4 regions of the Halobacillus amylolyticus genome follow, and region 1 is predicted to be linked to each of the others. Evidence: riboswitches for the same ligand, from Rfam matches in the RefSeq annotation. Region 1 holds a riboswitch; each other region holds the start of a gene.
The links. A riboswitch is a leader RNA that binds a small molecule or an ion and turns the genes downstream of it on or off. The one in region 1 is predicted to bind cobalamin.
Positions count from the first base shown of each region.

Region 1 (7,754 bases):
CCATCGTATTCGCAGACGTCGCGAATATCAACTTTTTGATGACCAAGGGGTGCAGCCTTTTTCGATTGAGAGTGCTGTTCTGTCTTTAAAAGACCATAGCATGGATAAGAAGGTCATTCAGGATGTGCTCGATCAATTATCATTGGAGCTGATCATTACAGCACACCCTACTGAAGCGACGAAGCGTACTGTACTTGAAATTCAAAAGCGTATTGCGACAATATTAATGCAGCTCGATCATCCACAGCTAACGGATAATGAGCGTGAACGTATCCAAGAAAGCTTGTTTAACGAGGTTACGGTTCTTTGGCAAACGGATGAATTGAGACACCGGAAACCGACTGTCATGGATGAAGTGCGAAATGGCTTGTATTATTTTGATCAAACCTTGTTTGATGTGCTCCCAGATATCCATCAGGAGTTAGAGGATCGTCTTGAAGAAAGTTATCCTGAAGAGAAATGGAATGTACCAAATTTCCTTCGCTTCGGTTCATGGATTGGTGGGGATCGAGACGGCAACCCGAATGTTACTCCAGAGATCACATGGGAAACATTGATCAAACAGAGGGAGCTTGTTTTGAAAAAGTATGATGCTGTGCTTGTTGAATTAATGAAGCGGTTCAGTCATTCGACAACTCGTGTAAAAGTGAGTGAAGAACTGGTTGCTTCTGTTGAAAAAGAAGAGTCCCTCATTCCAGAAGGGAAGAGGTGGCGAGTCAAAGAAGAAATGTATCGCCGTAAATTTGCTATTATCCTGGAGCGTTTGCGTCAAGTGGGTGAATCGGAAACAGGTTATGCATCCGACGACCAGCTTTTAGCAGATCTTGATCTGATTCAAAACAGTGTGAAAAACCATCAACCATCGAAGCGAGATTTGAAAATGCTGCGTAAACTCGTTCGCCAGGTGAAACTTTTCGGCTTTCACTTAGCTACCCTCGATATTCGTAATCATAGCGGTGAGCATGAAGCAGCGATTACGGAAATTTTGCAAAAAGTAAATATTGATCGTGATTATACTAGTCTTTCTGAATCGGAAAAGATTGAGCTGCTTGAGGGTGTGTTAAAAGATCCCCGTCCTATCACTCTACTAAATGAAGACTACAGTGAAGAAACGCAGGAAATGTTGAAGGTCTTCCAATTGATTCGTGAGGCTCATAAGGAATTCGGCAAACGTTCGATTGAAGTCTATTTAATCAGCATGACTGAATCTACAAGTGATCTTCTGGAAGTATTAGTGCTTGCCAAAGAGGCGGGGATTTACCGTCTGCATGCCGATGGACGAGTAGAGAGCCATTTGAACATCGCGCCATTGCTTGAAACTGTAGATGATTTGGTGGCAGGACCAGAGATCTTAAAAACATTGTTTGAAATGGATGTCTACAATAAACACTTGGGCGACATGAATAACCATCAAGAAATTATGCTAGGCTACTCTGACGGGAGTAAAGACGGCGGTACTCTAACAGCCAACTGGAGACTTTATAAGGCCCAGCAAGAAATCCATGATATGGCCAAAGATTATAATATTGGTTTGAAATTCTTCCATGGACGCGGCGGCTCGCTTGGACGCGGCGGTGGTCCGTTAAATCGAAGCATTCTATCACAGCCTGCTGAAACATTAGGTGACGGCGTGAAAATTACTGAACAAGGTGAAGTGCTGTCATCACGCTACCTGCTGACAGATATTGCCTACCGTAGTCTTGAACAGGGTGTTTCCACCTTGGTTGAAGGAGCGGCCCATGTATCCAAAGAGTCGGAACAAGCACACAACCGTGAGGAAATGTGGGAACAAGCCATGGAAGAGATCGCGAACGTCTCTCTAGAAAAATACCAATCGCTTGTCTTTGGAGATAAAGACTTCCTAACGTATTTCAATGAAGCGACTCCGCTTCAAGAAATTAGTGAATTGAATATTGGTTCGCGTCCTATGAAACGGAAGGACAGCATGAAGTTTGAAAACTTAAGAGCGATCCCATGGGTATTCGCCTGGACCCAAAATCGCCAGCTAATTCCAGCGTGGTATGCTTCTGGTACAGGATTGGTAAACTATGCCTCCCAAAGTGATGATCACTTAAAGCAATTGCAGCAAATGTATGAGAACTGGCCTTTCTTCCGCTCCACCATTTACAATCTGCAAATGGCTTTAACCAAAGCAGATATTCACACAGCCAAAGAATATACGGCTCTAGTGAATGATCAAGTTCTTGGTGAACGTATCTTTCAAACTATCGTTGAAGAATACAATACGACGAAACAGGTTCTCTTACAAATCACAGGTGATCACGAACTTCTCGACCAGCAGCCTACGATTCAGGAATCGGTCAAGCTGCGTAACCCATACGTTGATCCATTGAACTTCTTACAAGTAGAACTTATCAAGGATCTTCGTCAAAAAGGAAATGAAAATGAAGATACACTCACAGAAGTATTACTCACGATCAGTGGTATTGCGGCAGGTTTGCGTAATACGGGTTGATCTTGATAGGGAGCTGTCGGTCTAAGGCCGACAGCTTTTTTGATTAGGGAAGCATACCTTCTGTTTTGGTCAAAATCTTAACTATTTCGGTTAGATTCCTGAGAAATTTTGTCAAAATCCTACCTATTTTGGGTAGAATCATCGAATATTTGGGTAGAAACCAAATGAATTTGAGTAGAATAATTCTTCTGGTGTTACAATGCCCGGACGTAACCACTGAAAATAATGAACATTTTTCTTAGCTTAACTTCTTTTACGTTTAAATTAAAAAAGCTTATCCAGTTTAGGAATAAGCTCTTTAGGTGTGTTGAAAAGTCCGTTCATTTTGTTCAAATGTTATTCAGCAGATAATTCACTTTTTGTTACCCATTTATGGTTGGTTACTTTCTCACCACCAGCAGTTGGGGTATAGGTGATCATATATACTATTGTTTGTTGGGCAGATTCAATTTCGGCAGTGGCCCCGTCCATGCCTTCCATATGTGATGCATCCAACGTAACCTCTGTTCCGGGTTTTAGCTTTTCTTCACCGGCGTCTTCAATTTCTTCATGAATGACCCATTTATGATTTTCAACTCGCTCACCGCCAGTAGTAGGTGTGTAAGAAACAGCATAGGCGATAGTATCGTAGGCGCCGGTTATAGTTGCTTCAGCACCCTCCATTCCTTTCATGTGACCTTTTTCGATCATTACTTGACTTCCAACTTCATAGGTTGGATTCTCTGCTGCTTCCAAATCATCAGGGACTGCACCTGAACTGGAGTGGTCCATTTCCATATGTTCATCAGAACTGGATTCCATGTTTGTGTTTTCTTCATTTTCCGTCTGGCTCTGCTCTTCACTATCACTGGCACATGCGGCTAGCAGCAATGCAGAGGTGAGTAGAATAATTCCCATCATTATTTTTTTACGCTTCATGTTCATCCTCCTTTAAAATTACTTAGATTAGGGACCTTATCAGCAATGGCAAAGCATTTCCTTGTACAATACCCCTGTATAGTATATAGGTAAACTGTTTTTTATTATTCGTATCATTTTACTGGCTAAGCACAAGTTGGATTTTTTATATACATTAAGAAATGGATATTATATTTTATATTGTGTGAAAATATTGACAGTTCTTTCCCTCCATGCTAGTATGCCTTTAACCAATTAAATTGAAACTCTTATTCAGAGAGGCGGAGGGACTGGCCCGATGATGCCCGGCAACCTGTCAGCGTTTAGTCGTTGATAATGTGCTAATTCCAGCAAAGCAAATGCTTTGGGAAATAAGAGGGGTACGCATGTGTAAGCCTCTCTAAATATGGAGAGGCTTTTTCTTTTTTAATACACATACATGCATAGAAAACTAGATATGTTGATTACTCAGGTGTTGTCTAGGTGAAAAATCTATTCAACTTAAAAGGGAAGCTCGGTGAAAATCCGACACGGTCCCGCCACTGTAAATGGGAGCTACCTGCAAGAAATGTCACTACCTTTTTGTTAGAAAAGGATGGGAAGGCGCAGGGGAGTGAAGATCATGAGTCAGGAGACCTGCCTGAGGCAATGCACTAAACCTACGAGGTATAGGGGGGTGTTATGAGCGTAACGTGTTCAGGCTGTTTTCACGGTTTGAATTTGGCAATGCTGCATGACTATCTCTCTTTATAAAGGGAGATTTTTTTATTTAGCTGGAAAAAACTTAAATGGAGGAATGAGAATGACAAAGGTATTAAGTTCAACGATTGGTTATCCAAGAATAGGCGAAAAGAGAGAGTGGAAAAAAGCACTGGAACAATTTTGGAATGGAAACATAACTGAAAGTGAATTTTTGTCAGAAATGGAGACGCTAAGGACAAACGATTTGCAAAAGCAACAGGACATTGGGAGCGATCTCATTCCTATTGGTGATTTTAGTCTATATGATCATGTGCTTGATACGGCAGTTATGTTTGGTTTTATACCCAACCGTTTTAAGCACAAGGGCGGGGAAGTGCCAATAGACTTGTATTTTGATATCGCCCGAGGGAATCATGAAGCAGTGGCATCTGAAATGACCAAATGGTTCAACACAAATTATCACTACATTGTACCTGAGATTGACTCGGATGCTCAACCAACACTTACGGAGAATCGACTGTTACCTTACTTTTTGGAAGCCAAAGAAAAACTAGGTATCATAGGAAAGCCAGTTATACTGGGACCTGTTTCATTTTTAAAATTAGCGAAAGGTTATGAGCAGAAAGATTTTAAAAAGCTACTGAAAAGACTTGTTCCTCTCTACATACAAGTTCTTTATGAGCTGGAAAGAGCTGGTGCTGAGTGGGTGCAGGTGGACGAACCTATTCTGACAACACCGATGACCAAGGATGATTTACATCTATTCAGGGAAGTATATGACTCTATGCAAAACGGTGTTTCAAGTGTAAAGATTCTTCTCCAAACGTATTTTGAATCCGTTGATCATTACCAGGAGGTCGTTTCCCTTCCAGTTGCTGGGATAGGCCTTGATTTTGTCCATGATCAGGGAGCTAATCTAGAATCACTGAAAAAGCATGGCTTTCCTAAGGATAAGTATCTCGCAGCCGGGGTAATTAACGGCCGCAACATATGGAGTGAAGATTTAGACACAAAATACGCACAACTTGAAAACATACTTTCAAAAGTTGAAAAAGATCGGCTCATCGTACAGCCTTCTTGCAGTTTGTTACACGTTCCAGTAACTGTAACCACCGAAGAGGATTTAGACCCTGTCATAAAAAATGCACTATCATTTGCTGATCAAAAACTTGAAGAAGCGACAGTGTTAACAGAAGGTCTAAACCATGGTAGACATACGATTGAAAAACATATAGAAGAACGTACTCGGTGTATTGAATTACTTTGGAAGTCTTCGAGCAGAAATCTAGAAGATGTTCAAAAAGAAGTGGAGTTATGGAAAGATATTGAACCAAAACGTCCAACCCACTATTCCAGTCGCCAGAAAATACATCAAGATTATTTCGAGCTTCCATTATTGCCAACAACAACGATTGGCAGTCTCCCACAAACGAAAGAAATTCGTCAGGCACGGCTGAAATGGCGAAGAGGGGAGTGGTCTGATGAATATTATCAATCGTTTATTGAAGACAACATTTCCGAATGGATTAAACGCCAGGAGGAAATCGGGCTTGACGTCCTCATACATGGCGAGTTTGAACGTAACGATATGGTAGAATTCTTTGGTGAAAAACTGGATGGGTTTGCCTTTACCAGATACGGATGGGTTCAGTCATACGGCTCCCGCTGCGTCAAACCTCCCGTCATTTATGGAGATGTGTCTCTCACAGAACCGATGACAGTCAAAGAAATCACATACGCTCAATCTCTAACCAAAAAACCTGTGAAAGGTATGCTTACTGGTCCTATCACCATCTTAAATTGGTCGTTTGTCCGTGAAGATATCAGCAAATTTGAAGTTACTAAACAAATTGCCTTAGCCCTGCAAAAGGAAATTAGTTTTTTAGAAGAAAATAACATTAACATGATTCAAGTGGATGAACCGGCTTTACGAGAAGGCCTGCCGATAAAGGTTGAAAAACAAAAAGAATATTTGGAGGAAGCCGTTTACGCTTTTAAGCTTGCCACATCATCTGTTCAAGATGAGACTCAAATCCATACACATATGTGTTATTCCGAGTTCGGGGAAATTATGGACACCATTGACCAATTGGATGCTGACGTCATTTCTATAGAAGCCGCCAGAAGTCACGGAGAATTAATTTCTGATTTTGAGGAAAAGTCATATGAAAAAGGGATTGGTCTAGGAGTTTACGACATCCATAGTCCAAGGGTACCAGGAGTGGAAGAAATGGAGAGCAATATCCTGCGTGCATTAAAAGTACTTCACCCGAGACAATTTTGGGTTAACCCTGATTGTGGGTTGAAAACAAGAGGAATTAACGAAACAACGGATGCTCTTAGAAACATGGTTAAAGTAGCCCGGCAAATTCGAGAGAAAATTAATGATGAAGTATTAATTATTAAAAAGTAAGGATAACAACAGGAACTTGATACAAAACAAAGCCTGCTCCTTAACCAGGAAGCAGGCTTTGTTTATCTAGCTTATTCGGTCTCTTTTTCGATTGAATCATTAAGCCGCTTAAATTTATTTTTAATCACGGAAGTGTCAGCGAACAAGTCATGGATCCCCTGGTGGCGTTTCGTAAAGGCGACCACCAAGTAGGGTAAGCCGAAGAGCGCCATGCTGATGTATCTGCCAATACATTCACGAAAAATGACCTGCACGTTTGTGAGTGGTTTACTCGTCAACGATTCAACGGATAAGCCGAGGATCATCTTTCCGAGTGTCGCCCGAAAAAACTTTGTCATCAGGATAAAATAAAGGAAAAAGATGATGGATGTCATAATGTTCGAAGCACTGAACATGTTGATCCAGAGTTTAGCTTCCTCGAGATTGAATAAGTTGAGGAGCGGTCTTGTCACAATGGAATTCACTCCCCAAATGACAATCAGATCAATCAAATAGGCGACGAGACGGGTCCCGAATCCGGCATATAACACCCGTTGGATATCATTTTTTTGGCTTTTGAACATATTCATGACTGTCATGTCTGCTGTTTGTTGTTCGGTAGTCTCCATATTTTCCACCCCTCCTTTATTCGCTATACATATACATTAATGTTGGACCTTGGCGGTTACTGATCAGCTGTTCGATGAAGCGGATTTCACTGTTCGGCAGCAAACTTTTCGCCAGCGGCAGGCCGAAAAAGGACCCAATGCTATTATTCTTATATTCAATTACTTGTGGATCTCCGCCGATTTCTTCCTTCAAAGCACTCAATGCGTCATCCTTGAAGCCAATTTCGTCCACGAGGCCGTTCTCGACAGCTTGCTTCCCCGAATAAATGCGGCCATCTGCAAGGTCATAAACCTTGTCTTCCGGCATGTTGCGTCCTTCTGCAATGACATCGACAAACTCTTCATAGGATTCATCGACAAGAGATTGGATGATTTGGCGTTCTTCCTCTGACATTGGTTTCGTCGGGCTCATGATATCTTTGAACTCTCCGCTTTTAAATGTATTGAACTTCACACCAAAATTATTGGCTAATTCCTGGTAGTTGATACTTTGCATAATGACCCCGAGAGAACCTGTGAACGTTTCGTTTGAGGCGAAAATTCGATGTGCAGGTGCTGAGATGTAATAGCCTCCTGAAGCAGCCATTCCTCCCATGGAGACGTAAATTGTTTTGCCAGCGTCTTTGATTTCGAGCAATTGCTCGTGGATTTCGGCACT
Region 1 is NZ_CP095075.1:1,953,839-1,961,592, reverse strand. Features, by position in the region: gene ppc (phosphoenolpyruvate carboxylase) at 1-2,476, shown strand, start outside; gene MUO15_RS10135 (YdhK family protein) at 2,813-3,394, opposite strand; SAM riboswitch class I at 3,640-3,751, shown strand; cobalamin riboswitch at 3,827-4,031, shown strand; gene metE (5-methyltetrahydropteroyltriglutamate--homocysteine S-methyltransferase) at 4,176-6,488, shown strand; gene MUO15_RS10125 (RDD family protein) at 6,560-7,096, opposite strand; gene sppA (signal peptide peptidase SppA) at 7,113-7,754, opposite strand, start outside.

Region 2 (7,754 bases), 1.1 Mb from region 1:
AGAAATGTAAGTTCATTTAAGTTGCCACCTGAAACCCAACGGTTGCCTCGTTCTGAAAGGTGCTTTATTCAGCCTCGAATTATTAGGTTTTAGGGTTTTCTTTCATTTCAATCAATAAAACGACTGGTTTTTGAAATAATAAAAGTGAAGGGAGTGAAAATCATGGCTCAAGGAAACAAAAAGCTCTCAAATAAAAACGCACAGCAACATGCAAGGAAAGAAGAGAAACAACCAAGAAAACGCCAGCCATAAAGAAATGATCTAGAACCAAATGCAAAAAAATGATGGGAAGTTCCTCAGGCTGTCGAGAAAGTCTCGACAGCCTGTAAGTTTTTTATTCACTTTATAATATTGGTTGTGGTTATGTGACTAAGATTCTCATAACCACAACCAATTTACAATTTGGCCAATGGAATCACGTCTTTGGGGATCCCATATTAATAGAGGCGGTCATTGATCGCTTTAACCATCATTCACATTTAGTTGTTTTTACTGGAGAAAGTGTTAGATACAAAAAGTCCTTATTACATCGATAAAATTGAGGTGGCAAGTGGCATGCATTTATGAATGCCATTTCCTACACATTTTAGTCCAGTTAATTTCTTGGTTCTTCTTATAATTACATATGCATTAATTGATGGCATTCCTTCTAGTGTAACGGAGATTTTCGAGCTCTTAAGTACAGCTTTCTTTATAGCATTATTTATGTTTATTGTGTGCTACACATCTCTCAAGAAATCATTCAAGAAAAACAGAGATTTATTAGATGATTGATCAGATGAGCAATCTATTTTGAAAGATTGCGCTCATCTCGCTTCCGATACTAAGCCTAAATAGCCCTGTTTAAGATTGTTCAACAAGCGCGCCCTTCGTATTAATGGAAGACTTTCTATCAAGATATATCACCGAAATGTTTCAGCCTCCGTTTCTGTTAGCCACTTATCTATTGCTTTAACAAGAAAGTAATACTCATAACCAATTTTTATGTAAGGAATTTTACTTTTTGTAACATTACCATCTTTCTTTGGCAATATTTTTTCTAATTGCTTGCCACTTACACCTAAATATTCCTTTAATTCTAAATGACCCATTAATTGTTCCTCTGATTTTGTATTCACGTTAACTTGTTCAAGTCCTTTTTGAAAGCTAGCACTATTATTTATTGCACTAGAAACCATCCAAGCTCCAGCAAAAATACATACTCCTAAAATTATAAGAGATAAACTAATTGTTATTTGTCTCATAATATCCCCCTCTAAATTACTTAAGTGGACCATTACAAATGCCAATTATTTCAAAGCATCCCCAAGAACTCAATGCTTTTCCACAAAAAATAGGCTTATCTTTACTACAGATAAGCGCCCTTTTACTGAAGGATTGATATACAGCATTAATCTTATTTTTTAATATTACTTATCCCAATTCTACTGTTACTTTTCCTGTAACTGAACAGTAAATGGCTTTAACTTATAGGACTTAGCAACCTTCTCAAAGGTTTGTTGTATATCCTTTTTTGTTGCCTTTCCTTTATTTTCAGCTTCCGAAATTATAACAATATAGTTTATCCCATTTTCGTAGTCTTGACTCATGATTAAACCAGTCGAGCTATAGCCTTTAGATTCCAATTTTTCAGCAACCTCTTCTACAAATTCAGATTGTTTCCTAAGATCAAATTGAGTTTTATCTACACTTTCAACTTCTGTAGAGTCATCTGCATTAACTTGTTTCTGCGGTGTCTCATTTTTATTCATAAAGAAGAATATGACTACAAGAATCGAACTAACTGCCAGAACTCCAAGAAGGACTTTTTTCATTCTAAAACCTCATTTTATTCGGATAGTTAGTATATAGTATGTCCAAGAGTTGTTATTGAGAAGTAAAAGAGAGCATGGTAGTAAAAAATGAAGAGGTTTGCTTTTACTTGGTAGAAATGTGTTATTTAATCAGTCTGCATGGCTACAAGCTGGGGCTTAAACCAACACAGGCTTCATGACACCCCATCTGACACTGTACATGACACGGTATGGATCCTCGAAAACTCCCGTCCTGAAGCGGTTCAACGGATGGAAATATAGGCGGAAGCAAAGCTGAAAAAACGTTTATAAAAAAGAATTGAAAAAAATACAGAAACAGAAATCCAACATCGGCACCAAATAAAGTCACATTTTCAGACCAGAAGCGACACCAACCTGCTCCCTCATTTCGATTATAAAAGTAGACCAACTGAAATGAGGATGAATGGAAGATGAATATAGAAGCTGTTCGCAACCTTCAATCGTTTCCAAATACGAAAGAACTGAACCTCCGCGTTCGAGGGTTCTTATTCCACCACAAACAAGAACTTTCAGAAGGAACCCTTGCCGTCTTACGTTATATTTGGCGGCATTCCGTAAAATATCCAGGTGTTTCCTTCGCAAAACTAGAAACCATCCAGAAGAAAACGAACAAAAGCCGGAGCACCGTAATCCGGGCGATCAATTGCTTAGTAAACAAACAGCTACCCACACGCGTACCCACCATCCGGCCAAACGGGAAACGAGGAGTCAACATCCTTGTATTTCGTGCAGATGGGGATGAACGATTACCAGAAACAGAAATCAAACAAGAGTCCGCTCCCGTCTCCCAAGCCTCTTCTCACCAAGGCGATGCCCCTAAGGAGAATCTCTTACCTGAAACGGAAACGGAGCAAAGCAAGACTCATATAGAAAAAAGCGCACCTGTGTTCGACACGGACTATTTACCTTCTTACATACCTGAAACCTTTATTGAAGTCGCTCGTCCATTTTTATCACCGAAGGAGATTTTATCAGCCTGGCAAAGTGTACAACGTGCCTATAATAAAGCGAACCTGAATCAACCGATTGAATATTACATCGAGAGGATTAATAAGACATTCAAACAATCCGTTTTTGCAAAGCATCATGGATTAATCAGGAAAACATTTCTTGGCTATTTTTACGGAAGCCTAAAAGAAACCTTCATTCAAATCGTTCGGGAAGAGGTCATGGCCGACCCATCGAACGTTTATTATGACTGGTTAAATGAAGAAGCTTGATTTTTTAATTCTATTTGTTGAAATCTATTTTATTAAGCTAAATTCTTTAGTTTGTACATTAGTTCAAATCCTGTTTTTTTTCGAACTACCTTCACAATGATATGACAAGTCCTCAGACATCCACACTTGACATCTAAAATATTCCATTAAAATAACTGATGGACTCTTGTTAATTTTTAAAATACTTGATATATTTAAGAAGACAATTGTATAGGTGTAGAAATAGGTGCAGCTCAGTGAATTCATTTAGCTGCTTAAAAGGGAAGTTCGGTTAGAACCCGACGCTGTCCCGCAACTGTATTTGGGAGCAATTCGAATAAACCACTGTTTTCATGGAGTATGGAAATGGGAAGGTTCGAGGAGCGATGATCATAAGCCAGGAGACCTGCCTGTTTTTAGCGAACACTAAAACCTACGCGGACAGGAGGTGTTAAGGGCGAGAATAGCAGGAATGCTACATGGTTTGTTTCATTACCATGTTTTATTTTAATATACGCAGCTTAACAACTTCTTTTGGAAGTTGTTTTTTTAATGGTTAAAAAATCTAGTGACCATCATGCTTGAGGAGGTACCCTTTGTTTGGTTCAGTCGAGTATTATTCCCAATTATTTAAAGCTTATATTATGAACAATTTAGCTACAGATCAAAGCTGTCCATTGCGAACAAAGTATTCACAGTGGAGAGCTGAGGTTATGAACCAGGAATATAAACCCGAGAAAAAAGAAGTGTACTTACAAAATCTCGAAAAGGCTTATGAGAAAATATATGAAGAGGTATTTAGAACCCCTAAAAAGGAAGATGGGGACTTATAAAGGGATAAAGGATTCATCTCTTTTGTAAGCGGTTTCCTAGCGTTGACAATATTAGGAGGGTCATTGATGGCAGAACAAACTGTGTATAAACCCGGTCTAGACGGAGTCATTGCTGCAGAAACGGGCATTTCTTATTTGGATGTAGAAGCTGAAGAAATTGTGATCAGAGGGTATGAATTAATCGAGTTGGCGGAGGAAAAGAAATACCTGGATTTGGTCCATCTTTTGTTACATTGTTCATTACCTAATGATAGCGAACGAGCATCACTTCAGCAAGAACTAAAGCAGGAATATCGTCTTCCTCCCAAATTCTTTAGGCTGTTTGAGCAGCTTCCGGAAAAAACGCACCCCATGGATGCATTACGTACGGGGATTTCAGCGCTTTCAGGATATGATGAGAGGTTAAACGAGCGCAATGAAGAAGAAAACTTAAAGAAAGCGATTCTTCTTTTGGCAAAAATCCCAAATATCGTTGCAAACAGTTACCATATTCTTCATGGCCAAAAGCCAGTAAAGCCTAAACAAGACTTACCTTATAGTGATAACTTTTTATATATGATTACTGGAAAAGAACCGAATGCACGTGAAGCAGCTATTTTCGATCAGTCATTGATGGTCTATAGTGAACATGAAATGCCGAACTCCACCTTTGCTGCACGAGTCATCGCCTCCACGAATGCTGATATTTGCGGGGCTCTAACTGGGGCCGTGGCATCTTTAAAAGGAAACTTACATGGCGGTGCCAATGAGGCGGTCATGTATATGCTGCTTGAAGGAGAAACGATCGAAGGTTTCCGTTACCTGCTCTATAAGAAGCTGAAAAACAAAGAAAAAGTGATGGGGTTCGGTCACCGAGTTTATATGAAGAAAATGGATCCAAGGGCTGCATTGATGAAGGAAGCCTTACGCGAACTTGCTGAGGACAAAGGGCGTATGGATTTATTCGAAATGTGTGAAGCAGGAGAAACCCTTATACGTGAAGAAAAAGGTTTATATCCAAATTTGGATTATTACGCAGCACCTGTTTATTATTTGCTTGATATTCCAATCGAACTGTACACACCGATCTTCTACGCATCCCGTACATTAGGTTTGTGTGCTCACATTTTTGAACAACATTCCAATAATAAATTGTTTAGACCTCGCGTACATTACACAGGACCACGTGGGCTTCACCCTTAAAAAAGCGATAGTTGACTTTTCTTTCTCTCCGATCGGCTGCGACCGGGCGGAGAGGCACTGTACATATTTTTAAAGAGAGGTGGAGAATGTTATGACAGAAGTGAAAATGAACACAGCTCAATCAACAGATCAAGTAGTGGAACAAATTGCCGATTATGCGGTCAATGGAACGATTTCGAGTGAGGAAGCGCTCAAGACAGCGCGTTATGTATTAATGGATACCTTAGGGTGTGGTTTACTGGCGCTTCGTTACCCAGAATGCACCAAACACCTTGGCCCGATTGTACCTGGGACGGTCGTTCCTAACGGCGTTCAAGTGCCAGGAACACAGTATAAACTAGACCCTGTCCATGCCGCGTTCAACATTGGATGTATGATCCGCTGGCTCGATTACAACGATACGTGGCTTGCAGCCGAATGGGGGCATCCTTCTGACAACCTTGGGGGCATTTTAGCTGTGGCCGATTACTTAAGCCGCGAGCGTGTCGCTGAAGCCAAGGTACCTCTTACGATGGACTCTGTGTTGGAGTACATCGTAAAAGCGCACGAAATACAGGGCGTTCTGGCATTAGATAATAGTCTGAACCGTCAAGGCTTAGATCATGTTTTGTATGTAAAAGTGGCAACAACCGCTGTCGTTACGGCGATGTTAGGCGGAAGCAAAGAAGACGTCGCCAATGCCGTTTCCCAAGCGTGGGTGGATAACTCCAGCCTTCGAACATATCGTCACGCACCAAATACGGGTTCAAGAAAATCTTGGGCTGCTGGGGATGCGACAAGCCGCGGAGTTCGACTGGCCCTTATGACGATGAAGGGGGAAATGGGATACAAAACCCCATTATCTGCACCAGGCTGGGGTTTCCAGGATGTACTTTTTGACGGGAAAGAATTGACGATTGCCCGCCCATTTGACTCCTATGTAATGGAAAATATCTTATTTAAGATTTCTTATCCAGCCGAGTTCCATGCGCAAACGGCAGCCGAAGCAGCGATTCAACTTCATGATCAAGTGACTGATCGATTGGATGAGATTGAAAAAATAGAAATAACAACCCACGAGTCTGCTATTCGAATCATTGATAAGAAAGGTCCTCTGCATAATCCAGCGGACCGCGACCATTGCTTGCAGTATATTACAGCGACAGGCTTAATTTACGGCTCGTTAACAGCGGATCATTATGAAGATGAAACCGCCCACAACCCTCAAATTGATCGATTAAGAAGTCTGATGGAAACGGTAGAAAATGAACAATACAGTCAAGATTACCTCGATGCTGACAAACGATCGATCGCTAACGCCGTACAAGTCTTTTTCAATGATGGATCGAAAACAGAACAGGTAGCGATTGAATACCCGATCGGACACCGCCGCCGTCGTGAAGAAGGAATCCCGCTTCTATTAAACAAGTTCCACGACAACTTAAAAACGAGTTTCCCTGCTCGTCAAGTCAAAGATATTTATAGGCTGTGTGAAGATCAAAAAGAACTTTCACTTAAACCTGTTCACGAATTTATGAACTTGTTTAGAATTTAATTATGTATATTTAGCCAAGGAGGCATTGTAATGACTTGGATTGTGGAACCAAAATCAACACAGATCGAGCGTGCTGAAAAACTCAAACACCTTATTAAGAAAAGTGAAATAGTAAGAATCCCTGGCGCCCATGACGGAATGTCAGCTAAAATTGCAAAGGATGTCGGTTTTCAGGCATTATATCTTTCAGGTGCTGCTTACACAGCCAGTCGAGCTCTGCCCGACTTAGGAATGATTTACTCCAATGAGGTAGCAGACAAAGCTACCGAACTGGTGCGTGCGACTGACCTCCCCCTTTTAGTCGATATTGATACCGGCTACGGCGGTGTATTAAACGTGGCCCGAACGGCGAGAGAGATGGTAGAAGCAGGAGTAGCTGCTGTTCAGATTGAAGATCAGCATCTCCCTAAAAAATGTGGACATTTAAACGGTAAAAAACTGATCGACCCGGAAGAGATGGTACAAAAAATTAAGACGATTAAAGAGGTGTCCCCTACCCTTGTGATCATCGCAAGGACAGATGCAAAGTCAGTAGAAGGCATCGACAAGGCCACTGAACGCGCCAATCTATATATCGAGGCAGGAGCCGACGCCATTTTCCCAGAAGCGCTGACGAGTGAGGAAGACTTCCGCAGAGCTTCGCAAGTGATTGCTGCACCGTTATTAGCCAACATGACTGAATTCGGAAAAACACCCTATTTTACTGCCGAAGAATTCGAGTCGTTTGGTTTCGGCATGGTGATCTACCCGGTCACTTCCTTACGTGTGGCAGCTAAAGCATACGAACGCGTCTTCACGGAGATTTTTGAAAAAGGTGCCCAGGAGGATATGCTTGACGATATGCAAACGCGTGAGGAACTGTACGAAAAGATTCGCTACTATGATTATGAACAACTCGATCAAAAGATCGCCCAAACCGAACTACCTGAAATCGGTAAAGAAAGGAAGTAAACTTAAATACAAAAGTCCCGTTCTCTGCATGATGCAAAGAATGGGACTTTTGTACGTTTATACATCTCAATCTATTTCGAAAAGTTGAAATCTTCCCACTCCCAAATACAGTTACGGGACAACCTCGGAGTCTAACTGAACTTCCTTTTTAAGCTCGCTAATTATTCAGAATTGCGACCTTCCTGGAAGCCTATTTATTTTGTTTTCATAGTTTGCTTTT
Region 2 is NZ_CP095075.1:859,086-866,839, forward strand. Features, by position in the region: partial or broken gene MUO15_RS04525 (ATP-binding protein) at 363-536, shown strand; gene MUO15_RS04530 (hypothetical protein) at 903-1,244, opposite strand; gene MUO15_RS04535 (hypothetical protein) at 1,431-1,814, opposite strand; gene MUO15_RS04540 (helix-turn-helix domain-containing protein) at 2,246-3,055, shown strand; cobalamin riboswitch at 3,263-3,462, shown strand; gene MUO15_RS04545 (hypothetical protein) at 3,631-3,867, shown strand; gene mmgD (citrate synthase) at 3,934-5,049, shown strand; gene MUO15_RS04555 (bifunctional 2-methylcitrate dehydratase/aconitate hydratase) at 5,141-6,583, shown strand; gene prpB (methylisocitrate lyase) at 6,614-7,534, shown strand.
Region 2: it holds a riboswitch for cobalamin, as region 1 does, so the genes downstream of both, MUO15_RS04545 (hypothetical protein) here and metE (5-methyltetrahydropteroyltriglutamate--homocysteine S-methyltransferase) in region 1, are expected to answer to the same signal.

Region 3 (7,754 bases), 910 kb from region 1:
CCTAACTGAATCCCCATTAAAATAGCAAAAGCTGCTTCACCCCAGCCACTATTAGGACTCGGATGACGCTTTGAATGATGGAATAATAAAGCAATCGCTTCTCTTTTCGTTTGAAAAGGAGTTTTCTCTAGTAATAAAAGTAACATCGATGTCAGCCGGGCCGGAATCCAATTCAGCACATCGTCCAATCGAGCCGAAGCCCAGCCAAAATGGTAGAATCGCTCATGTCGGTACCCGACCATCGAGTCACACGTATTCACGGCACGATAAAGCATAGCCAGAGGCGCACCGCCTAAAAAAGCGAAGAAAAGGGGTGCTGTAATGCCGTCACTTGTATTTTCAGCAACTGTTTCAATCGCACCTCTCGCCACCTCAGGTTCATCTAAATTGTCGGTATCCCTCCCAACAATCATGGATAAATGATGGCGTGCTTGAGTATAGTCAGACTGTATTAACGGTGTATATACGTCCATCGACGCTTCCTTCAACCCCCTTAATGCGATCGTCGTCCAAATAAAAAAGCACTCCACGGCCACACCGAGCAAGATGTGAACGTGATAGCTAATTGCAGTAACAGACCATGTAATCACGAAAACAAAACTGCAGACCATGAGAACCATAGTCACCCCTTTGAAGCGGCGAAATCTCCCTTTATTCAATCTGTTTTCAAGAAAATGAATCACGCTTCCCATCATGCGGACGGGATGTGGGAGCCAACGCGGATCCCCAAGCCATAAATCTAGTAAAAGCGCTGCAGTTAAGGCAATGAGATGCTCGATCATCAGGGCTTCATTCTTTCCAAATAGCGTTTAATGGCTTCCTTCGTAGCTTCATAAACCATCTGCCCAACCTTGCTCCCGAGAAAGGTAATCGGCCCCGCATATTCTAGCTGTATCCCTGTTTGAGTACTCGCAATCATAATACTGTCTGTAGACGTTCCTGTAGCTGCAGTATTTGTCAGTGGATCTTTAATTTCACATCTCGAAAAAGCTTGCGTCTTCGCTTCCGTCGCCGTTACAATTCCTTGAATAAATGCTTGCTCAGAGAGGTGACCATCAACGAAAATCCATGTATTAACCGTCCCAGGCTGATGCTCCGCTACTCGTTTAGTCCCGTGAACAACATCTACTGCATTACCTAACCCAGCTGTAACTAAAATCAAGATAGAGACACCGTCTCCCTGGAAAAATCGTTCCGAATAATCCGGTAGGTGGGCTGCTGTCATCATCGCTAAGGTGTCATGCTCAGCCAGCCCCCACTGCTGACATTTTTCTATCATGAATGGGGAAGGGGAATCACAATTAAAGCTTTTATCAACATGATAGTTAACAAAGTTCCGATACCAGCCAAATCCCCCTCCCATCACAGCTGATGAAAAGGTTTTAAGCAGCTGGGGGTTCTTACTAAAACCTTCTCCTCTGTGGCTTCCACAAGCTCAGGTTTGATAGCAGTCCTTGTTTTGTCTAAAAAATAATCCGGCAGCAAGTTCATCTGAGGGCTTGATAACGTAGGATTAGCATGAACATCGATAGAAGAATGATAGACTCGTTCAAGTAAGGGCTTTTGCATCACTTCTTCCGGCTTGCCTATCTGAGTGATCTGCCCTTGGTCGATCAGTAACAGTCGATCACAATACAGGCTAGCTATATTTAAGTCGTGAAAAATCGACACCACCGTTAAATGATTTGTCAGCGATAACTGTTTCAGTTCATCAAGGAGCTGTTTTTGATAACTAAAATCAAGGTAATTCGTTGGCTCATCAAGCAGCAAAATATCCGGTTCCTGAACAAGGGCTTGGGCCAGATATACACGCTGCCTTTCTCCTCCACTCAAGTGGTCGAGAGGGAGAGAATACATATCTGTCAGCCCCGTTTGCTCTAATACCTGTTCAGCCACTTCTTTATCCCGCTCGGTCGGCTGCTTAAAAAAGCCCGATTGGTATGCATAACGTCCCATCATCACGGTTTCATAGACATTGTAGGAAAAAAAGCTCTGCTGAACCTGGGGCAATGTCGCAACCTTGCGAGCAAGTTGTTTACGAGGGTAATGTTCAAGGGGCTTCCGATCAATAACCACCTCCCCTTCCCATAGAGGAAGAATCCCACTCATCAACTTAAATAAGGTTGTTTTTCCACTTCCGTTAGGACCAACCACACCAAAGAACTCACCACGATTGACTTGAAAATCGACATGATCAACAATGGGCTTAGTTTCATATCCACCCGTCATATTGGTTACTTCAATCATACACTCGCCCCTTTTTTCCTCTGCTGGTAAAGAATAAAAGCAAAAATCGGTGCTCCTATGAGCGATGTGATCACCCCAATAGGTAACTCAGCAGGGGCAATAACCGTTCGTGATACGAGGTCCGCCAATATTAAGAAGGTCGCTCCATTAATTAAAGACAGTGGAATAAGGTGACGGTGGTCTGTACCAAAAATCCTTCGGCAAATATGAGGAACGACTAGACCGACGAAGCCGATTGTCCCTGACACAGCAACTGCCGCCCCAGTTAAGATCGAAGCAGCTAATAAGATCAGCGCTTTTCTTTTCTCGGTAGGAACACCAAGTTGCTTTGCCCGTTCCTCGCCTAACGACATCGCATTTAATTCCTGTCCTTGAGTTAAAAGAAGCAGCACACCAACAATAAAAAATGGGAGCAGCAGCCCCACGTGATTCCATCCCGCATCGCTACACTTCCAAGGAGCCAGCCGACAATTTGGCGAAGCTCCTCTCCTGTAAGCGCAATCATGAGAGAAATAACCGATCCGAGAAAAGACCCCATCACGATCCCTGTCAGTATGAGAGTTTCAATCGAAAGTGTACGATCAAGCATACGTGCAAACCCAATAACGAAAAGCAGCGTTAGAACTGCAGTACAAATGCTGACAATGGGAAGTGTGAAAGAAGAGAAAACCGGGAGGGAAAATCCTACAAACAAAACCAATACTGCTCCGACAGACGCACCTGAAGACACACCTAATGTATAAGGATCAGCTAACGGATTTTGCAGCAAGCCCTGAAAAGACGCTCCAGCTATTGCAAGTGACGCACCCACTAACCCTGCTAATACGACGCGCGGCAAGCGGACATCCACAATAATACTGATATTTATCGGATCAACATTGGACTGATAAGGACTTATCGTTTCTGCTATCGCTCCGATAATGACAGGAAGCGGAATAGGTACACTGCCAACAGCTACTCCTGCCAGCCATGCACCCACTAAAATCATTAAGCTCCCTATATAAGCTACTGGTTTATTCATCACCGAACGTTTCCGGATAAACAGCTTCAGCCAACCGCTCTACCCCTTCAATCAAGCGCGGACCCGCACGTGTAACAAGATCAGAGTGAACATCATAGACCTGTTTCTTTTCGATTGCGGGTACTTCTTCCCAACCTTCTCTAGAAAGCACTTTTTCTACAGGTTTCTCTGTGTAATAGCCATAGGTCGTAATGATGACATCTGGCTGTAAGTTAATAATAGCCTCTTCATTCATTTTCACCCATCCTTCTTGGCCAGCAGCAGCATTCTCGGCGTTGATCGCTTGGAGCATTTGATTCATGAATGTACCCGTTCCAGTTGTATAAATTTCCGGAGCCGGAGACACTTCTACAAATACACTTTTAGGATCTTTGATGTCAGATGCTTTTTCTTTAATTCCTTTAAGTTTCTCTTTCATCCCTGTTACGATGCTCTCGGCTTTTTCCTGCTCATCTACCAATTTACCAACTGATTGAATCGTTTCATAAACGCCTTTAAAATCGGAAGCATTCTTAACCACATAAACTGGAATCCCAGCATTTCTGATTTGATCAATCGCTGCCTGGAAATTATGAGCACTTGAACCGTGTGCAAGCACGAGATCAGGCTTTAATGATAGAACTTTCTCCGTATTAATTTGCATCCCGCCAACCTTATCAATCTCATTCACCTGCTCAGGGTAATTATCATTGTCAGAGACCCCTACAACCTCTTCCCCTGCACCAAGGGCAAACACAATCTCTGTATTACTTGGAATAAGAGATACAATTCTTTCAGGGTCTTCCTCTAGGACAACCTCGTTCCCTGTAGAATCCTCCACAGTCAGAGGATAAGTCGATGCCTGTCCTTGCGCTTCTTCTGAATTAGTACCTTTCTCATTCTGGTTTTCCTCTGGTTGACTCGATCCCTCATTGCTTGCACAGCCTACTAGCAATCCAATCGTCATTAGAAGCATAAATATGTAATTCGATAGTCGTTTCAAGTTCCTCTCTCCCCTGTAATAAAAAGTTTTTGAGCACAAAAAAACACATCTCGCATTGAAGATGTGTACACAAAGGATTTTGCATGCTGCTTAAGTACATGCAGGCAGCCTCCTTTTTTACTATACACCTCCTATCCGCGTAGGTTATTGGTGAGAAAAACAGGTAGGTCTCCTGACTTATGGTCATGGCTTCCTGCTCCTTCCCATGTTTATCACACAGTGGAATCGTGCAGGTTGCTCTCAAATACAGTGGCGGGACCGCGTTGGATTTGAACCAACTTCCCTATTAAGTGATGAATCACATCACGCCTGTTTCTTCGCCTATTCAACTATCTATTATTCTACTAAAGATTATGAAAAAATGCTTGGTTTTTAGACTTTTTTGTCAAATATTTTCCTTATGGCATGTGACAACATGGTTCACTACATTATATAAATATTCATTGTTCAGTATTAATAGCTATAATATTTATTTGTCCAGTGAGTCAGAGATAAACTGCTCATGAAGCATAACTTTTGAATAATGCTAACCATATATAATCCTAGATTAGATTTAACAGCCTTATGATGAATAGATCATTGAAAACTTGACCAAGATTAATAGTATGATTCAGTTTTTCATAGAATAAAAGTTTTCACTTTTAATAGTCGGGAGGAGTTATCTATGAACATGAGAACGCGTTTCATAACGGTGGTTCTTTCTTTTGTACTAATCGTTATATCTGCACTGACGATTGCCCAGCCAGTTGAAGCCGCACAAACAGGCGAAGTTGACACCCAGTCATCCTTAAATGTACGGCAAGCGCCTAGTTTGAATGCTAAGGTCATCGGAAGTCTCTTACCGGGGCAACGAGTGGAATATATTGAACTTGGAAATGGGTGGGGGCAAATCACTTACCAAGGAGAACTAGGGTTTGTGAGCACAGCCTTTCTATCAGAAGTTGCTTGGGATCGCATTGAGGAAGAAAAACAAGTAGAAGAGAAAGATGTGAAAAAAACAGACGAATTCAGGGAGATAAACCCTAATCAAACCGAAACTCAGGACGTCGAACGCATTGTTCTAGACCCTGGTCATGGAGGCAAAGATCCCGGTGCCATCGGGAACTCTCTTCAGGAAAAAGACGTCGTTCTGAACATTGCTAAGCGCGTTGAGTCTAAACTACTTGAAAAAGGTTATGATATTTTAATGACGCGGACAGATGATACCTTTGTTACCCTTGAAAATCGTGCAAAACAAGCCAATACCTGGGGGGCTGATCTTTTTATTAGTATTCATGCCAACGGGTACCATGACTCCAGTGCTAAAGGTATTGAAACCTTTTATAGTGCAGGGGGTTCAAAAGCAAGAAACCTTGCAGACTTAGTCCAGGAACACGTTATCTCTAAAACTAGCAACCTGAGCCGCGGGGTGTTTAAAGCAGATTACTTTGTTTTGCGTCATACTAATATGCCAGCGATTCTTGCAGAAACTGGGTTTGTCTCGAATAAAGAGGATGCCGAGTTGTTAAAAAGCGAAGATTATCGCGAGCAAATAGCGAAGGGCATTGTCAAGGGCATAGAGGAGTATTAGTCTTTGAAGATATATAGGGGCATGGCTGTTTCCGGCCCTCTAAAATATCTAAGCAGATTGCTATATGATTATCATAGAAGCCTTGATTAAAATGGTGATGGAAATCTTCCTACTGACTTCCATCACCATTTTATTTTCTGAAATAAAACATCCTTCTTCATTACTTTTGATACGGTGTCTTATTCATGTCACAATCATTTTCAAATGGGTACATACCTTATAACCACTACTAATATTTTACACACTAAGGTCAATAGACAATTGCTATATTTAGAGGTTTTTTCATAAAATCCGACACCTGCTAATAAAGTGTAAAGTGTGCCGAAAGAATAATAATATGGGAGGGCTTAGATGGGATATTACATTACTGTTGAACATAATGTGAATATTTATATAGAGGACTACGGCCCAGAAGACGGCCAGCCAATCTTATTCATACACGGATGGCCCCTCAACCATCGAGTATTTGAGTATCAGTACGACCAACTTCCAAAAGCAGGTTATCGCTGCATAGGTGTTGATTTACGCGGATTCGGCAAATCGGATAATCCTTGGACTGGATATTCTTATGATCGTCTAGCAGATGATATTCGTTCGGTTATTGACACATTAAAGCTTGAACATGTCACCCTTACCGGGCACTCTATGGGCGGAGCTATTGCCATTCGATATATGGCTCGTCATGCGGGGCATAAGATTTTTAAACTTGCCCTTATCGCAGCAGCAGCACCCATCTTTACCCAACGTCAAGGTTACCCTTATGGACTAACCACTATTACAAAGGAAAGAGTAAATGAATTAATTAAGGCTACCTATACTGATCGCCCCGAAATGCTGCATAACTTTGGGAAAATGTTTTTCTATCAAAATATAACAGAAAGCTTCAAAGAATGGTTTCAGGGATTAGGACTCACGGCATCTGGAAATGCAACAGCGAAGACTGCGGTTTCCCTCCGTGATGAAGAGTTATGGCAAGATATGTCCAAGATTCATGTACCTACTGGCATTTTCCATGGTGTACATGATGAGATTTGCCCCTTCACACTTGCCGAAGCGCTGCAAGCAGGGATCAAGGGGTCAGAACTCGTTCCTTTTATGTATAGTGGTCATGGATTATTCTATTGTGAGATGGAAAAATTTAATCATGAACTGGCCGGCTTTATTGGGTAACTTTCAAAGATCCACCTTATTACAGCGCCCCCAAGTGTTCGCTTAAGACCTTCTTATAGTGAAATCATTTTGTAGCTCTATGTACCTTTAGCTACATTACTATTCAGTAGTTGAGCCAGGAAGGAAAGCTTCATATCACAAGAGTGCTACGTTGAAGCTTTGACTAATCGTAAGCCCTATTCTCGTTAAAAACCGTCTGATTCCTCCCTGCTCCAAGACCTGCTGTCACCATCACAATAATAATGGCAATGAACAACAGTAACGGTACGGTCACGGATGCCGTAACATCCAGCAGTATGCCGATCAATACTGGGCCCACCGCCGCAAGCGAATACCCGACTGATTGAGACATTCCTGACAATGCAGCACTTTGCTGGGCATTGGCAGTCCGAAGCCCAAGTAACGTTAGGGCTAAACTAATCGAAGCTGCCTGGCCAATTCCCATCAGCATGACACTGACAGTCAGCACGCCAATGCTGCTACCGGACAGAACTCCCAATAGCCCTGCAGTATAAAGAAAACCAATCAAACCTACAATCCCTCTTTGACTGTGGAAGCGAGCAGCAAGGACAGGAGTAAGAAAGGTTATTGGAAGACCTGTTAGCTGCATGATTGATACCATCCAACCTGCTGTTGAGATGCTTAGACCCCGCCCATTAAGAATTTCAGGCAACCACGCAATCATGGAATAAAATAAAAAAGATTGTAACCCCATAAAAATGGTCACCTGCCAGGCGATTTTGGAACGCCATATTGAATTTCCT
Region 3 is NZ_CP095075.1:2,864,478-2,872,231, reverse strand. Features, by position in the region: gene cbiB (adenosylcobinamide-phosphate synthase CbiB) at 1-779, opposite strand, end outside; gene MUO15_RS14820 (adenosylcobinamide amidohydrolase) at 782-1,363, opposite strand; gene MUO15_RS14815 (ABC transporter ATP-binding protein) at 1,363-2,247, opposite strand; partial or broken gene MUO15_RS14810 (FecCD family ABC transporter permease) at 2,244-3,268, opposite strand; gene MUO15_RS14805 (ABC transporter substrate-binding protein) at 3,261-4,250, opposite strand; cobalamin riboswitch at 4,396-4,578, opposite strand; gene MUO15_RS14800 (N-acetylmuramoyl-L-alanine amidase) at 4,915-5,820, shown strand; gene MUO15_RS14795 (alpha/beta fold hydrolase) at 6,172-6,990, shown strand; gene MUO15_RS14790 (CynX/NimT family MFS transporter) at 7,154-7,754, opposite strand, start outside.
Region 3: it holds a riboswitch for cobalamin, as region 1 does, so the genes downstream of both, MUO15_RS14805 (ABC transporter substrate-binding protein) here and metE (5-methyltetrahydropteroyltriglutamate--homocysteine S-methyltransferase) in region 1, are expected to answer to the same signal.

Region 4 (7,754 bases), 1.8 Mb from region 1:
CTGTAGATGTTACGCCATGGATTCGCAGCCCAATGATGGTAACAGGATCTTTAATCTTAGTCATCATTACATTTATGAAGGATATTCCTTCGCTGCCACTTGGAGATCTAGACTTGTGGGTCGTGGGAGGGGGAGTGGCTTTCTTTGGAGCCGTTATCCCACCGCTGTTCTTTGCTTTTGGTTCACCTGGATTATCAGACGGATTGGCTAATGTACTTAGTGCGATTGAATTACCTGTCGCACTTATATCAGCCAACCTTATCCTTTCAGAGTCGATTACAGTTTTGCAATGGCTTGGGGTTATTTTCATCATTGTCGCTATCTTCCTTAACAACATGCGAGGAGCTACTAAATCAACTCAACTGGAGAAACGCAGCTAGCTGAAATTAATGTGGAATTTCCTGGATGACCTGAGGTGGAAGTATTATCCACGAAAAAGCCCGCTAATCGAGTTAAGGTTTAGTGGGCTTTTTCGGTGCTATCATTTTCTAGTGCTGCGCATGATTAAACTCAGAATAAAAATAAAAATGATGGCTCCTATTAACGCAGGAATAATGGCTATTCCAGCTACACTAGGACCAAAAGTACCAAGTAGTTCTCCGCCAATCCAGGCGCCGCCAATTCCAGCGATAATTTTGCCAATAATTCCACCTGGCATATTTTCACCTATGATGAATTTGGCTGACCAACCTAATATGCCTCCAACAATCAAATATACTATTAAACCCATCAGTAGGTCCCTCCTAAGTTTTAGACTTCTCGCTTGTTGATAAATTTTGAAACCTTTTATTCCGGCTTGAGGTCATTCTACTCTATACACTCGTCCCTTATGCAAAGTAATCTCATCCTCAAATTCTGGATAATATACCCACCTCAGGTCATCCATTTTCTGGATGACCTGAGGTGGGTTTTTATAGGATTATTGAACTTAGGGCAAATCTAGCTAATATTGTCTAACAATTCTGGTAGAATGAGAATTAATGAATAGGAAAGGGTGAAATACTATGGTTCATACATTAGCTAAAGAGTCGTTTGTCTATGCAATGAGTAAGGAGAACAAGCCGGCATTAAAGGTTACTGCAGGAGAGCAGGTGGTGATTGACACGTACGATTGTTTTGAAAACCAGATCCAATCAGAGGATGCTTCGTTTACTAGTATTGATTGGGAGCGAATTAACCCAGCGACAGGTCCTGTTTATGTTGATGGTGCACAAACAGGAGACATTTTAAAAGTAAAGATAGATCATATTGAGCTTGGAGAACGAGGAGTAATGGCTACGGGGCCAAAGCTTGGTGTAATGGGGCATCGAATAGAAGACTTTCAAGTGAAAATGGTTGAAATCAAAGGAAATGAAGTAGTCTTTAATGATAACATCTCCCTTCCCTTACAGCCCATGATAGGCGTCATTGGTGTTGCCCCAGAAGATGAGGCAGTGTCTTGCGGGACGCCAGGTGCACATGGAGGTAATATGGATACGAAGCTCGTGACTACTGGGGCGACACTTTATCTTCCAGTTTTTCAGGAAGGCGGATTATTTGCCTTGGGCGATTTGCATGCAGCAATGGGTGACGGTGAGGTATGTGTGTCAGGTGTAGAGATTCCGGCAAAAGTGACGGTTACGCTGGATGTGATTAAGGGGCACTCGATTGACTATCCTTTTATTGAAAATGAAGCGGGGGCAGCCTCGCTTGTTTCAAGAGAAAGCTTGGATGAAGCATCAGACCTTGCTGTGGAAAAAATGATTGATGTACTTCAGCCGCAAACAGATTTATCGTTAGCGGAGTTTACGATGTTAATGAGTGCAGCAGGTGAGGTGCAGGTGAGTCAAATTGTCGATCCATTGAAAACAGCTCGCTTTTTTGTACCGAGAAGAGTATTAGATGGATATGGTATTAAGCTGTTTAAGTAAAGTTTTGGTTGTATAATTTACATTACCTTCCACCTCAGGTCATCCAGAAAATGGATGACCTGAGGTGGAATTTTTATGGGTTTATCCTATAATCATAGGTTCTTTCGGGTAGTGGTAATTATCTTTTCTGACTTTTCCTCGTAAGATAAATAGGAAGGAGAAGATTCCGATTCGGCCAATGAACATAAGAGCAATGATGATCAGTTTGCCTGCGGTTTGAAGTTCTGAAGTGATCCCCATAGATAGCCCGGTTGTTCCGAATGCCGAGGTTGCTTCAAAAATTATCTCTACTAAAGTGAACTGTGGTTCGAAGTAATTTAACATCACAATCGCCAGACCACAAATAACTGTAGCCGTATTAATAACGATAAACGAGCGAAAAATGTCCTGTGGGTCAATTTCTCTTCTAAAGATTCGAACATTACTTTTTCCACGAGCATATGCAATCACACTTAACAAAGTAATCGCAAAGGTTGTTGTGCGAATCCCTCCTCCGACACTGCTTGGAGAAGCCCCGATAAACATAAGCACACAGATTACTAGCAGCGTAGGTGTAGTAAATTCACTAACATCCATAGTAGCAAGGCCACCATTTCTAGTCGTCACTGATTGAAAAAGAGAAAAGAACAAAGACTCCTGCCATGTCTTTTCCGCGAAAAAGTGGGTACGGTCAAACAAATAAATAAGGATAGCCCCTGCTACAACTAATGCTGCAAAGGTTACAGAAGTCAATTTCGTAAATAACGAGAATTGAACACTGTTGTCATGGCGGCGAGTAAGGTAATCTTTCATTTCGATTAATACAGGAAACCCAATAGCACCAAGTGTTAACAAGAGCATATTTATGAATTGAACAAAATAATCATTCTCAAACATAACAAGTGATGAACCGGTTATATCAAAACCGGCATTGGTTGTGGCGCTCACTGATGCGAACAACCCTTGAACAAAGGCCTCTCCTGTAGTTGGAAAATAGTTCGTAAAATAAATGCCCAGTAGGAGAGCACCGATTAGTTCAATGACAACGATAATGATTAGGATTTGTCTTATAAGTTTTACTAGTCCAGAAAAAGTGGTGCGATTTTGATCTGTTTTTATAAGCTGCCGGCTTTTAAGACCAATTTTCTTGCCAAGTAATAACCATATAAAAGTACCTAATGTCATTACACCAATTCCGCCGAATTGAAGAATGAACATGAGTACAAAGTACCCAGCCGTGTTGAACGTTTCCGCTGTTGATACGACAGATAACCCAGTCACACTCACAGCACTGACACCCGTGAATAAACTATCAATAAAGCTTAAGTGGACTCCCTCTCTATGTAAAAACGGGAGGCTTATAAGCAGTGTTGATAGGAAAACAGCTGAAACATAGAATAGAACAATGATTTGAAAAGGTGATAGACGATCAATAAAATGACGTTTAAAAATGGGGCTGTTACGCGACATCGATATTACTCCTCACTAAAACAAAACCTATGTAGTGGATTCTATATATAAAATGACGAAATGACAATAGGGGAAAAATGACTTTTCATTCCCTGGCTGGTTGAATGGAACACTCATTATTAAAGAGCTGGGTATTTAGCGCTGTCTCTGGTTTTGTAAAACAAAAACACCGTTTCCTTTTGTAGGTAGACGGTGTTCTCGTTGATCATTAAGTGATAAGACACTTCTCTATTGATAAATTTGACATGTGGCCACATCGTCTGGAAGCACTTAACTGCTCAGAGGTTATAGGCTTGTCACGGCCACTGAATGTGGGCAAGCCTATCTTAGGACACTCCCCCAACCGGGATAAGAAGTTCGGGGTGCATAGGGCATGCCGGTTTCAACCGAACGTGCACTTCCGAACTTAAGTGTCTCCCCACTTCCTGGGCATTTTACTCTTTTGTTCTATGAGCCGAAGTTAACGATCATATCATGGGTTTTTTGAACTTCCTGCTCAGGCATTTCAATCAAATACATTCCTGAGCTTGTAATGGCATTACCTGACATTTGATAGGTGGAAACGTTTTTACGTGCACTGCTATAATTCATTGCCAGGCGGCGCATATCGCTAAACTCCATGTTTGTTTTCATATTAGTACCTAACACACCCATGACTTCATCAATCTGACTGAGCATATTCAGGCTAGCCCCTTTTTCAATGATACCTTGAATGACCTGTCGCTGCCGCTCATTACGACCCAAGTCTCCCTCGGGATCCTCTTTACGCATCCGTACATAAGAGAGGGCTTGTTCGCCCGAAAGTTGTAGTTGACCTTTCGGGAACTGAAAACCGTCTTGAGTAAACGCCATATCATTATTTACTGTGACACCATCCACGGCATTTACGAGTTGTGCCAATCCCTCCATGTTCATGGTTACATAATAATCGATATTGATATCGAGAAAGTTCTCGACCGTTTTAACCGCCATGTCACTTCCGCCGTATGCATAGGCATGATTAATTCGAGTAATGCGCCCATCCCCGGCAATTTCTACTTTTGTATCCCTGGGGATGCTTACGAGCTGCATTTGATCGTTATTAGGATCAAGCGTCATGACAATCATTGTGTCAGACCGACCTTGGTCGTTCTCGCGTTCATCTACACCGAGCAATAAGATGTTGATTGGTTCATTACTGTCTAATTTCTTATCTGTTACAGCTGTGTCTATGGAGGGTACATTTTCGTGCAATTTATGATTGACGGTATTTTTGACGTTATTGAAGATCGTGAATGCATAGACCCCTCCGCCTATGAGCAGGAATGCGATGACGAGCAGCGCAATTTTCCACCACCGGCCCTTCTTCCTCTCCTTTTTCTTCGTTTCTTTACGTCCCATAATTCACCTCGATTATGTAAAATACATGAACTATTTATCTATTATACTGTTAATGGTGATTATTGTAAAAGTCATTATCAGAAACTTATAAATAATTGAAAAGAGTATAATTTAATGTTCATAGGCGATATGAAGGTGGAATATGCTACTATGAACTATAGTCTTTTAATAAGTTGGTTGAGGAAAGAAGAAATAGGTGGTATGGAATGAGAGAAATGATTCAGTTGTTGGCAGAGATTGTAAATATGTTTCACGATTTATTTTTAAACCTCTCCGAATCCTTAGGCTGGAATCTTTCTGATAAAGAGCTTCACTTTTGGATTATTGGGTTACTTGGCATCATAGGGCTAATTTTTGTAGATATAGTATTTCATGCACTTGCTAAATGGAGCGTAACGGCAATATCGTTTTTCTTTACACTTTCCATGGTGCTTGTATTCGTTCTCGCTGTTGAGATTCAGCAAAAAATAACAGGGAGAGGTGCCATGGAATTTAATGATGCAGCTGTAAGTGTGTTAGGATTTCTAGCTTTTTGCACGGTTTACTTCATTGTCAAAATGATAGTGAAATGGGTTCGCTGACTAAAAATTACACATACAAACAACCATATTCTTCCACCTCAGGTCATCCAATATCTGGATGACCTGAGGTGGAAGAATATGGAGTGATGTTTGACTTTAGGGTTGTTCTCGTAGATAGTTATAGTAGGGGAGTAATCCTCGATAATTTAACAGGCTTTATGGTGGCTTCGTTTCGAAGCTGAAAAGGGAAGATTGGTGTAATTCCAACGCGGTCCCGCCACTGTGAAGAGGAAGCTTTTCAATTTCCACTGTTTCGCTATTAATGAAATGGGAAGGAGGAGGAGCTGTTGATTCTGAGCCAGGAGACCTGCCATAAAGAAGAACATGTTTTTCCTACGGGAGATAGGAGGGTGTTACGTGATGAGATTTCAGTTTTTCTAGCTGTGCCATTTTTTGAATTCTCATAGATCAGTAAACATCTTCTTTAGTGAAGGTGTATTTTTTTGTGTAGAGAGGGAGAGGAACATGGCTAATGCTATACCAGTACAAGCTTCAAAAATGATGCAGACCCGGCTAGTGCTTCCGCCAGACACTAATCATTTGGATACCATTTTTGGCGGGAAGGTACTTGCTTATATTGATGAAATTGCTGCTTTGACAGCAATGAAACACTCGAACTGTGTTGTTGTAACAGCGTCGATAGATTCGGTAGATTTTCTATCATCTGCGAAGGTTGGGAATGCTTTGACACTTGAAGCGTGTGTTACATATACAGGGAGTTCTTCAATGGAAGTGTATGTAAAAGTGTTTGCTGACGACTTGCTTCAAGGGGAAAAAGTAATGACGACAGAATCGTTTCTTACAATGGTAGCTGTCGATTCAAATGGGAGGCCGACTCCGGTTCCCCAAGTTATACCTGAAACAGAAGAAGAGGTGAGACTGTACGAAACAGCTCCAGCGAGAAAAGAACACCGTAAAAACCGCTCCACCTTGAGGTAATTACAGAAAATTCCACCCCAGGTCATCCAAATTATGGATGACCTGGGGTGGAAGGATTTAGAAAAGAAGGAAACACCACGCTTCCTCTTAGTTGTTGTTATTTGGGGTTTCACAGCTTTCGTCTGTGCAAGCTGCATCCTTACCATCTGGAGTTAGGCTTTGGATGGAGGGTGTTTCTTTTTCTTCATCGATTACTTTTTGCAAGCTTTCCACAAAAATCTCTTTAGGCTGAGCGCCTGAGATCGCATACTTGCGGTTGATGACGAAGAAAGGTACACCTTGGACTCCGATCTCCACTCCTTCAGCTTCCTCCGCACGCACAACCTCACCATATTGTTCGCTCGCTAGTACCTCTTTTGCCTCATCGCCATTTAAACCAACTTCTTGAGCAAGTTCAAGCAATGTTTCGTGGTCTCCTGCATCCTTTGATTCAGTGAGGACAGCACGAAAGAACCGTTCTGCTGCTTCTTTCCCCAGTCCTTTCGTCTCGGCAAATTTCGCCAAACGATGAGCGTCAAAGGTATTGGTAGGAACTGTTGTATCAAGGTTATAAGTCAGTCCAACGCTGGCTGCTTGCTGTTCCATATTTCTATTCATTTCTTGTGCTTCTTCTATACTTTTGCCATACTTTGCAGCAAGCTTCTCGACGTTTGAGATTCCTGTGTTTTTCTGTGCCTGCGGATCAAGTTCAAAGCTCTTATAGACGACTTCTGTTTGATCACCGTCTGTTACTTGGTTAAGTGCCTCTTCAAGTCGACGCTTTCCGATATAGCAAAAAGGGCAGACAAAATCTGACCAAACTTCTATTTTCATATTTATCACCTCATTGTTATTCTCTCACATTTATTATTTTACGGGCCTAGTCTTTGAAATGCCATTAATCTGATTGTACCTTGCTCAAAGGAAAGGTATCGAAGCGAGTTAAACATTATCAGATTAGGGGAAGAATTCCACCTCAGGTCATCCATTTTCTGGATGACCTGAGGTGGAATGGTTCTAGTGGTCAGACGTCTTATGTTGTGTATTTTGATGCAATTTGTAATTTTTACATGAAAAGGATAGATATGATCAGATTATCTTTTTTATACTTGGGGAAGATTGATAGATTTATACAACACTATTTTAGGAGGAATTGAATGAGATTCAAAAAGACGGTCGTCACAGGGTTAGCAGCTGTATTGGCGTTAAGTCCATTTTCAAGCGGGCTCCCTCAAAGTCATGCGGCCGAAGTGCCAAGTGATTTATTTTTCTCGGAATACATAGAGGGCAGCAGTTATAACAAAGCAATTGAACTTTACAATGGCACAGATGGTGAGGTGAATTTGTCTGGCTATACGATTGAGATGTATGCGAATGGCTCATTAGAACCAACGGGTACTTTCGATCTATCCGGGACACTTGCCAGTGGAGAAGTTTTTGTTGCGGCTAACAGTCGTGCGAATGAAGAGATTTTAGCGAGTGCGGATGCGACCAATAATTCAGCGATTAATTTTAA
Region 4 is NZ_CP095075.1:3,748,490-3,756,243, forward strand. Features, by position in the region: gene MUO15_RS18855 (EamA family transporter) at 1-380, shown strand, start outside; gene MUO15_RS18860 (GlsB/YeaQ/YmgE family stress response membrane protein) at 482-730, opposite strand; gene MUO15_RS18865 (acetamidase/formamidase family protein) at 1,005-1,910, shown strand; gene MUO15_RS18870 (TrkH family potassium uptake protein) at 1,992-3,359, opposite strand; gene MUO15_RS18875 (LCP family glycopolymer transferase) at 3,807-4,739, opposite strand; gene MUO15_RS18880 (hypothetical protein) at 4,946-5,320, shown strand; cobalamin riboswitch at 5,463-5,649, shown strand; gene MUO15_RS18885 (acyl-CoA thioesterase) at 5,786-6,259, shown strand; gene MUO15_RS18890 (DsbA family oxidoreductase) at 6,347-7,072, opposite strand; gene MUO15_RS18895 (FN3 associated domain-containing protein) at 7,396-7,754, shown strand, end outside.
Region 4: it holds a riboswitch for cobalamin, as region 1 does, so the genes downstream of both, MUO15_RS18885 (acyl-CoA thioesterase) here and metE (5-methyltetrahydropteroyltriglutamate--homocysteine S-methyltransferase) in region 1, are expected to answer to the same signal.